DNA from 3 places in the Lysinibacillus sp. GJ-1 genome. Region 2 is predicted to be linked to each of the others. Evidence: predicted binding sites of a transcription regulator. Region 2 holds the regulator's gene; each other region holds the start of a gene.
The links. The regulator Rex, encoded in region 2, represses fermentation and respiration genes when NADH is low (regulators of the CRP and FNR family bind a similar motif). The targets are predictions, from matches to a motif close to TTGTGAAATATTTCACAA.
Positions count from the first base shown of each region.

Region 1: a site for Rex is predicted at 1,818-1,835, ahead of LO754_RS20605 (cytochrome ubiquinol oxidase subunit I). Genes of this name have one in related genera too.
Region 3: a site for Rex is predicted at 1,954-1,971, ahead of qoxA (cytochrome aa3 quinol oxidase subunit II). Genes of this name have one in related genera too.

Region 1 covers NZ_CP088912.1:4,129,949-4,133,241, reverse strand. Annotated here, with positions in the region: gene LO754_RS20615 (diacylglycerol kinase) at 98-1,012, shown strand; gene tnpA (IS200/IS605 family transposase) at 1,188-1,664, shown strand; gene LO754_RS20605 (cytochrome ubiquinol oxidase subunit I) at 2,084-3,293, shown strand, end outside.
Region 2 covers NZ_CP088912.1:4,242,202-4,245,494, forward strand. Annotated here, with positions in the region: gene LO754_RS21070 (CPBP family intramembrane glutamic endopeptidase) at 1-677, shown strand, start outside; gene tatC (twin-arginine translocase subunit TatC) at 716-1,537, opposite strand; gene LO754_RS21080 (twin-arginine translocase TatA/TatE family subunit) at 1,558-1,773, opposite strand; gene LO754_RS21085 (redox-sensing transcriptional repressor Rex) at 1,890-2,525, opposite strand; gene LO754_RS21090 (ABC transporter ATP-binding protein) at 2,821-3,293, shown strand, end outside.
Region 3 covers NZ_CP088912.1:3,337,893-3,341,185, reverse strand. Annotated here, with positions in the region: gene qoxB (cytochrome aa3 quinol oxidase subunit I) at 1-804, opposite strand, end outside; gene qoxA (cytochrome aa3 quinol oxidase subunit II) at 832-1,770, opposite strand; gene LO754_RS16560 (DUF2785 domain-containing protein) at 2,533-3,293, opposite strand, start outside.

The DNA of each region.
Region 1 (3,293 bases), 110 kb from region 2:
GCCAGAGGTGTTTGCACTGGCGTAGTAATAGTAGTGCAACATTTCAACGAAAAATTCGTTGAAAGTATTAGAATCTTATGAAGCAGGAAGGTATGTTATGAAACGAGCAAGAATCATTTATAATCCTACATCTGGGCGAGAAGTGTTTAAAAAGCATCTACCAGAAGTATTGGAGAAACTAGAGGTAGCAGGCTATGAGACATCTTGTCACGCAACAACTTGTGAAGGTGATGCAATAGAGGCAGCAAAAAATGCAGTAGAACGTGGATTTGATATTATCATAGCAGTTGGTGGCGATGGGACGTTAAATGAAGTTGTTTCTGGTGTAGGCCAATTCGAAAAACGTCCGAAAATTGGTCTAATTCCTATGGGGACAACGAACGATTTTGCACGTGCTGTCCATATACCACGAAATATTGATGAAGCCGTTGATATTATTATTAAAGGCGATACCTTACCAGTTGATGTTGGATTGTTAAATGGAGAACGCTATTTCATCAATATTGCTGCTGGAGGACGTATTACTGAGCTAACGTACGAAGTACCTAGCAAAATGAAAACAATGCTTGGACAGCTTGCCTACTATTTAAAAGCAGTTGAAATGATTCCATCTATTAAGGCATCACATATGCGTATTGAATATGATGGTGAAGTATTCGATGGCGATGCCATGATGTTTTTATGTGGCTTAACGAATTCAGTAGGAGGCTTTGAAAAGCTTGCACCAGATGCGAGCATAAACGATGGCTACTTCACATTAATAGTATTAAAAAAAGTAAGCTTGCCAGAATTTATTCAACTTGCAGCAATGGCTTTACGAGGCGAGCATTTAAAGGATGATCGCGTTATTTATAAAAAAGCAAGTGTCGTAAAAGTAACGACGGATAGTGAAGTTCATTTAAATCTAGATGGTGAATATGGTGGAGATGCGCCTGCGACTTTTGAAAACTTAAAACGCCATATTGAAATTTTTGTACCAATTGAAGATATTCGTGAGGAAGACCGTATTTAGATTAACAAAAAGCGTAAATTTTATTTTATAAATTTACGCTTTTTTTATTGTATTTTTTGAAAACCCCTTGCTATGCGAGGGGTTCTAAAGAGCTTCTAGCTATGGACAAGAAAAATCCCCAGCCGTACAATAAATTCAGGTCTGGTCAACCGACTTCGTACGAAAGGGGATCCAAATGGATAATAAAAGTTTAGCACACACAACATGGAATTGTAAGTATCACATCGTCTTTGCGCCAAAATATAGAAGGCAGATTATTTATGGACAAATTAAAGTAGATGTAGGTAGAATTCTTCGCCAGTTATGTGAAAGAAAAGGAGTAGAAATTATAGAAGCAACAGCCTGTCCTGATCATATTCATATGTTGGTAAGTATTCCACCAAAATTAAGTGTTTCATCGTTTGTGGGTTATTTGAAAGGGAAAAGTAGTTTAATGATATTCGACCGACATGCGAACCTGAAATACAAATATGGAAACAGGAAGTTTTGGTGTCGCGGATATTATGTAGATACAGTAGGAAGAAACAGAAAAATCATTCAGGAATATATAAAAAATCAATTACAAGAGGATATTCTTGAGGATCAAATGAGCATGAAAGAATTCATTGATCCATTTACAGGAGAAGAAATAAAAGCAAAAAAGCGAAAATGATAAAACCACTTTAGTGGTAGCGTGAAAACGGAGTGCGGTTGGCGGACCTTTCAGTGTGTCTTTAGACATGGTACTAGTACCCCAGCGTTTCACGCGTAGAGCAAACCACCAGTTAGACTGGTGGTTCTGATTTTATTTCCATATAATGAAGGGTTGTGAACGAATTAAGAAAAATGTTTGGCAAATGTGCGTATATTACTTGAACAAAATTTGAAACCTTTATAATAGTAGAAATATCGGACCATTATAAAGGTTTTTTCGTTGGAATAGTGGAAAATATGGGTATGGGAAAGGGAAAGGAAGTGGTGCAGTTGTATAAGTCACAGGAAAAAAAGCTTATTTGGTTAAGTTTTGGTGTTGCAATTATCATGCTACTTTCCATACTTGGAAGAATATTTGGAAGTTAGGAGGGCAATGAGATGATTAATGAATCAGCAGTCTTTTGGAGTCGTGCGTTAACGGAGCTTACGTTATCATTCCACATCATTTATGCAACGATTGGTGTCGGTGTGCCGTTAATGATCATGATTGCACAATGGACTGGATATAAAAAGAATGATGAACATTATATTTTGATGGCGCGACGTTGGGCACGGGGTTTCGTCATTACCGTTGCTGTAGGAGTCGTAACAGGAACAGCTATTGGATTGCAATTATCGTTACTATGGCCGAATTTTATGCAACTTGCAGGGCAAACGATAGCATTACCGCTCTTTATGGAAACCTTTGCATTTTTCTTTGAAGCCATTTTCTTAGGAATTTATTTATATACATGGGATCGCTTTGATAGCCAGAAAAAGCATATGTTACTCCTAATACCTGTTGCAGTTGGTGCATCCATGTCAGCTGTCTTTATCACAATGGTAAATGCCTTTATGAACGCACCTCAAGGCTTTGATATTGTGGACGGACAGCTTGTAAATATTCAACCATTTCTAGCAATGTTTAACCCGGCTATGCCAACAAAAGTTGCGCATGTTCTCGTTACAGCCTATATGACATCAGCATTCGTCTTGGCAGCCATTGCAGGTTACCGTATGCTCAAAGGCTCAGATCATGTTTACCATAAAAAGTCTCTATTTTTACTGATGAAAATCGGTTTAGTTTCATCAATTGCAGCAGCAATTATAGGCGATTTCTCAGGTAAATACTTAGCGGAATACCAACCAGAAAAATTAGCAGCGGCTGAATGGCATTTTGAAACAACAGATAAAGCTTCATTGGTTTTATTCGGTGTATTGGATGGCGAGGAAGTTAAGTATGCCATCAAGGTTCCTTATGCTTTAAGTATACTAGCACGCAATAATCCAAATGCAGAAGTTATTGGTTTAGATCAATATGCGGAGGAAGACAGACCACCACTTTATATACACTATCTTTTTAATATTATGGTCTTTATCGGCATGTTTATGGTATTAGTGTCTTTCCTTTACGTAGTAGGGAAACCACGAGGTTGGCGCTTTATTCATGCACGATGGTTTAGATGGATTATTGTAGCAGGTGCTCCACTGTCAATTATTGCGATTGAAGCCGGTTGGTGGCTTGCGGAAGTTGGACGTCAACCGTGGATATTATACGGTATTATGCGCACACCAGAAGGCGCTACAACGAGCGATCATGTAGATTTAA
Region 2 (3,293 bases):
TGCAAGTATCAGGTAGATGGTTGCTTTTACCGTTCCATCAATTCGTGATGAATACAACAGGCTTATCTCACGAACAAGCAGCTCCTATCACACAAGGCTGGTATATCGCACTCAGTTTTGCGATTGCATTGATTATAAGTTTAATTTTAACCACTCGCGATAAAACGTTTTGGGATGTCTATCAAGGTAAAAAAGAGTCTATCCCGCTTACAATTATGTGGGGCGTTTTAGGTTTCTTCCTTGTATTCTTCGGTCAAATGATTGGAGCGGCTATTGAAATGGCTGTTTTTGGAATCGAGGGTGGCTCACAAAACACTGCTGATATCGTAGCGATAGCTAAAGGTGCACCCATTGCCATTTTAGCGATTGTTGTCTTTGGTCCCATTTTAGAGGAATTTGTCTTCCGTCGCGTTATTTTCGGCTCACTTGTTCAAACGACGAATTTCTGGGTGGCGGCCATTGTTAGTGCTATTTTCTTCGCACTGATTCATTTTGATTTTTCACACATCCTGTTGTATACCATTTGTGGTTTAATCTTTGCTTTCCTATACCACAAAACAAAACGGATATGGACATCAATTATCGCGCACATTATGCTAAATGGCTTTGTAACGCTTATCCAATTAAACGCTGAACCGTTGCAAAAGTTTTTACAAGAACTGCAAAAAATGCAATAAAAAAAGCTGGATGTGATCATCACATCCAGCTTTTTAAATTAGTCATTCATTTCTTCTATTTGTCGTTTTTGCTCAGCCAACAAACGCTCCACTTGCTCACGTTCTGCTGCTATCCGTTCTTCCTCTAACTGCATTGCTTCAGCTTGTAAAAATTTACGATAGCCCCTGCGCGCTATAATAATACTAATCTCATAAATTACAAATAGCGGAATTGCTACAATAACATTTGAAATAAAGTCGGGTGGTGCAAGGAATACCGCTATCACAACTAACACGAAATATGCATATTTTCTGAACTTCACCATTAATTCAGGATTTAATATACCTAAACGTGCTAAAAATAACGTTACAACAGGTAACTGAAAAACGATTCCGAAAGGCATAACTAGGCGAAACAAAAATGAAAAATATGCGTTAATTCCTATTGTTTGTTTGATTTCTAAATCCGCAGATAAGCCCATCATAAAATGCATAACATATGGGAACAACACAAAATAAGAAAATGATGCACCTGCTATAAATAGAATAAACGAATAAGGAATATATTTTAAAGTAGCCTTACGTTCTGTCTCATGTAAACCTGGTGTGATAAACAACCAAATTTGATGAAGAAGCAATGGTGAACTTAAAACGAACGCTACAAAAACCGTCACTTGTAGGTAAATAACAAGAGGATCGGTCACATTAAACGCGTTTAAAGTTAGTTGCTCTGCTTCTTTACTATATTGAATATATTTAATAATTGGTTCAGCTAGATAAAAGCCAACAATAAGTGCAATAACAAAGAAAACAGCACAAATAAAGAGCCGTTTCCTTAGTTCTACTAAATGCTCTGTAACAGTTAATTCTCTTGGATTCATATTAAATTGACATCCTTAACTTACTTAACGTTATCATTTTCTTTATGTTCAATTACTTTCTTTTTTGCATCATCATCGTCATCAGCTAGACCTTTTGTTGCATTTTTAAATTCGCGAAGTGTAGAACCCATAGCTTTACCTAGCTCTGGTAATTTCTTTGGTCCGAAAATTAAAATTGCAACCACACCGATAATAACTATACTAACTGGTGTAATAGCACTTAAGTGCACAACCATTACAGCCACCTCCTCTTATATATATATCATTTTAACTTAAATTTTTAGGTTTGGCGAATTTATTTAGATAGTTTGAACGCCATCAATTGTAACTGTTTACAAAATTGTGAATGCACTTATTTATCGCTATTTCTTATTAAATAAATAAGCGCTTGCAATTCAACTGATAAATCTATTGTTAATAATTTCATAGAATCGGGTACAGTAATTCGCTCTGGTGTAAAGTTTAAAATACCTTTTGCGTCCATTGCAGCTAAGCGATCCGCCATCTTCTGAGCAGAGCGTGAAGATACTGTTAAAATAGCTAGGTCTGCCCCGTATTCAGCATACTTTTCTTCTAGTAAATCGGGATGATACACAGGAATATTGCTGATCATTTTCCCTTCCTTAGGCGCCTTCGAATCAAATGCCACCACAATGTGCGTATTATGATTTTTCTGGAAATTATACTTTAAAAAGGCATTACCTAAGTTCCCCACACCGATTAATGCTACTTTTGTTGTTTCATGCTGATCTAGTGTTTGACTAAAAAATGTCAATAGATGTTGTACATCGTAGCCATATCCCTTTTTCCCAAGCGCACCAAAATAAGAGAAATCACGACGAATCGTTGCAGAGTCGATTTTCATCGCTTCGCTCAATTCCTTCGATGAAATACGTTCCATTCCTTCTTGCGCAAAGTTTTGGATAAATCGATAGTAAAGAGGAAGTCTTTTAGTTGTGGCTTGTGGAATTTTCACTTCTTGTTTCAAACTTTTTCCTCCTTATAAACACATCAAATCCACAGAAGTGCATTTGAATATTCTTTTGAAACATGCTTATACAAATCAATTACATCACTGTGTAATTGCGTCCAGATATTTTCCAAGCTTATGCGGTAATCTGTGACATCCACTGGTGGATTTCCCTTTAGTTAACGGCGTTTTTTACGCCACTAACTAAAGAGAAATCGTTTCAATCTTACATGACAGCTTGGAATAAGTAAAGCACTGACATTGCAAGCAAATCCCTCATCATTTACACTAAGAATGAATTGAGGTGTCAAGAATGATTGTATTACAAGTCAATCAACTATATAAATCCTTTATTGCCGATGAAATTTTAAGTGGCGTAAAACTAGAAGTTCAACATCGTGATCGTGTCGCATTAGTAGGACGTAACGGTGCTGGTAAATCCACTTTACTAAAAATCATTGCTGGTCAATTGTCATATGATGCTGGCGATATTATCATTCCAAAAGGTGTACAAGTCGGCTATTTGGAACAACATGCTGGACTAAATTCTACGTTGTCAATTTGGGACGAAATGATGACAATTTTCGAACCGCTTCTTTCACAAGAAAAAGCATTACGTTCCCTTGAACAACAAATGGCTAATCCAGCCGTTTACGATAACTCTGACATGTATACAAAGATAATGTCCGAATATGACCAATTACAACATGATTTTAAAGATGCAGGTGGCTATCAGTACGAGTCTGATACACGCTCTGTTCTTCATGGAATGCAATTTTACCCAGA
Region 3 (3,293 bases), 900 kb from region 2:
CATGTCCATACCGCCATCTGTCATCGCAAAGAATTTTGTACCGAATTGACGGTCTAACATCATTAATGCAAGTGCTACAGTTAATACTGGGAATGCAAATACGATAATAACGTTTGTAATTAAAATTGACCAAGTAAACATTGGCATTTTCATTAAAGTCATACCAGGAGCACGCATTTTAAAGATAGTCGTGATGAAGTTAACACCAGTCAATAACGTACCAATACCTGATAATTGTAGTGCTAAAGAATAATAGTTGTTCCCAACAGTTGGACTAAATTCTGTACCCGCTAATGGGAAGTAAGCTGTCCAACCTGAATCTGGTGAACCACCAATAATGAATGATAGGTTCAGTAAACCACAACCTGCTGCGAATGCCCAGAAGCTGACAGCGTTTAGACGTGGGAACGCAACGTCACGTGCACCGATTTGTAATGGAATAACGATGTTCATTAAACCGATAACAAATGGCATCGCCATGAATAAAATCATGATTAAACCGTGCGTAGTGAAAATCTCATTATAGTGTTGTGCATCAAGTAGTCCGTTATCAGGGACTGCTGTTTGTGCACGCATTAAAAGTGCGTCGATACCACCGCGGAATAGCATTAAAAGTGCAACGGCGATATACATAATACCGATTTTTTTATGATCGACTGTTGATAGCCAGTTTTTATAGAAGTAGCCCCATTTTTTAAAATACGTAAGGCCTGTTACGACAACTACTGCACCAACTACGATACTAATAGCTGCGCCTAAAATCATCGGTTCTTGCAGTGGATGGAATAATTCTTCCATACTCATAGGATGCGCTCCTTTCAAATTTGGAAATTAGTGTGAATGTGTTTCGGCATCTTTTTTGGAATGGTCCATATTTTCATGGTTCATATCTTCGTCAGACATGTCCATGTCACCATGGTCCATACCCCCCATATCCATATCACCATGTGCCATTGGTGCAGGGCTGAAATCTAAGTGAGTAGAAGAGTAGCTTGAACGACCTACATGTTCAGCTGCTAATAATTCTTTGAATTTTTCTTCAGTTAATGGTTTTTCGTTCGCTTTTACGTCTTTAACCCATTGATCGAAGTCTGCTTGTGTCATAGATTGTGCTTCAAATTCCATTTCCGCAAATCCACGACCATTAAAGTTTGAGTTACGTCCCATGAATGAGCCAACTTCATCAGCTGCAAGGTGAATAGTTGTTAACATGTCACTCATCGCATATTTTTGACCCGCTAACTGTGGAATCCAGAAACTTGTAATTGGTCCGAATGAATACAGTTTGAATTCAATAGGACGATCTGTTGGAATGTTTACATAGTTCACAGTTTCAATACCTTGCTCTGGATAGCTGAAGTGCCATTTCCAGTTTGAAGATGCTGCATAGATAACTAGTGGTTCTTTATTGTCATAACCTTCTGGTGTTGTTTCTACCGTACTAGTAGTTTTTACAGTAACAATTGCTAGGAATGCTACGATAATAATAGGAATAACTGTCCATGTAATTTCTAGTACATGACTACCTTCTTCATGAGGTGGCTCATAATCGGCAGAAGCTTTTGATGCACGGTATTTTGTTAGCATAAATGCAAAAAGCACATACACGACTAGTAAAATAACTGCCATTGTAATAATGGATAAAATAATTGTGTTTGATAATGTTTGAGCATTTGGTCCTTTTGGATTGAAAACAGTTAATGGTTCACAACCAGAAAGGATTGCGATAGCGCCAAATGCTAATAACATTAAGCTAAATTTTTTATTCATGTTTGACTCCTTTCTATAAAACGGCTATTCATAAATTTCATGTGTAGTAGTATTGATTCACATTTATAAATAGTGGGTATTGAGGTCACCTCTTTTATCTGATGTACCAATCAAATACGTTTGCATTAACAATGACAATGGCATGGTTCAATATGAAGCATTAAGTCTAGTAAATGATTGGTCTTTTGCAAGCGTTCACAAACATGATGATGTATGCACCATAAAATGGACAATTCTTCAATGTAGATGGTCGCATCATGTCTTTGTTTGCATATAGGATTATACGCCCGCAGCACCAGAAAAAAAAATATTTAATTATAGAACTGATAATGAATAGGGGGTGATTATGAACATTTTTTGAACAAAAAAAGCTATTTTACTATTGGTATTTTAAGGTTTTGTTAAATTAACACTGTATAAACGTTGAAAATACTGCGTTTGTCGTATTTAACTAAGTAAACAAATTTTTTGTGAAAATTATCATTTCACATTTTAGACGATGTTTTGTAATAAAGTCCATGATGCGACTGTGTTTTTGATACATTTTAGTTGCGTTTTATCTAAAAAAGGAGTATAAGAAAAGTCGGTTTTAGGTACCTGAAAGGATAAATTTTCTATGTAAGGGATGATTATAAAGGGGTATATTGGAACATTGTTGAAATTATGTTAACATAATTAAACGATTTGAAAAATTAACAAATATTAGTATATTAGTATTCGAAAAAAAGAACATCCAAATGCGTTGGATGTTCTGTCCTTCATTTAGGAACCGAGCTTCAACCACTTTGCAATTTGCAAATACAGTGTGTTTTGAAGTTTTGGTGCTAGGTTATTCATTTTTAACGCGAAATACAAAGTCTTCATTGCGTTCAATGTACAAGTACGCCCACTAAAAAAGCGTTGATTATAGCCTTGTGTTACTAAATGCATTTCGAATTTATCAAAAACTTGCTCTACCCATTCGGATAGTGCTTCCTCAGAATAATTCCTTGCTAATAATGCTTCAATTATATTGACTAAGCGTTCTTCCTCGTCGTTGATAAAAACAACATCTTTCCAAGTTACTAGTTTGAATGCATGTAAAATAGAAGGAGCGTGTTGCAAATCAAACTTCGGATGTTTAATTGTTATTGCCGCTAAATCTGCTCCGTGTGCAACACTGTGTGCCCAGCCTTTACCTTCTATATAACCTCTTGTATCATTTTCAAGTAACAAATAACGCCCTATTTTTTTAAAGAAAGATTGTAAGCTTGCGTCATCTAAAATAAGGAGTTCACTATCTTTTGCCAAAATGCTCGCTACTAGTAAAGCTGAAAAAGAGCGGGTGAAAACACTATCCGTCATTTGTTCTCCAATGTTAGCGTATAAGAAATCTTCACCGGTTGCCGTGTCAAATAAATATTGTAGTTGCTGAGCGCTTAGTAAATTATCACTCAATAAGTCGACAAATATTCTATAGATAAGGTGATCGCGTAGTTCTGCGTCTGTTGAACCGATATGCGCTAACATTTCCTTTAGTAGCC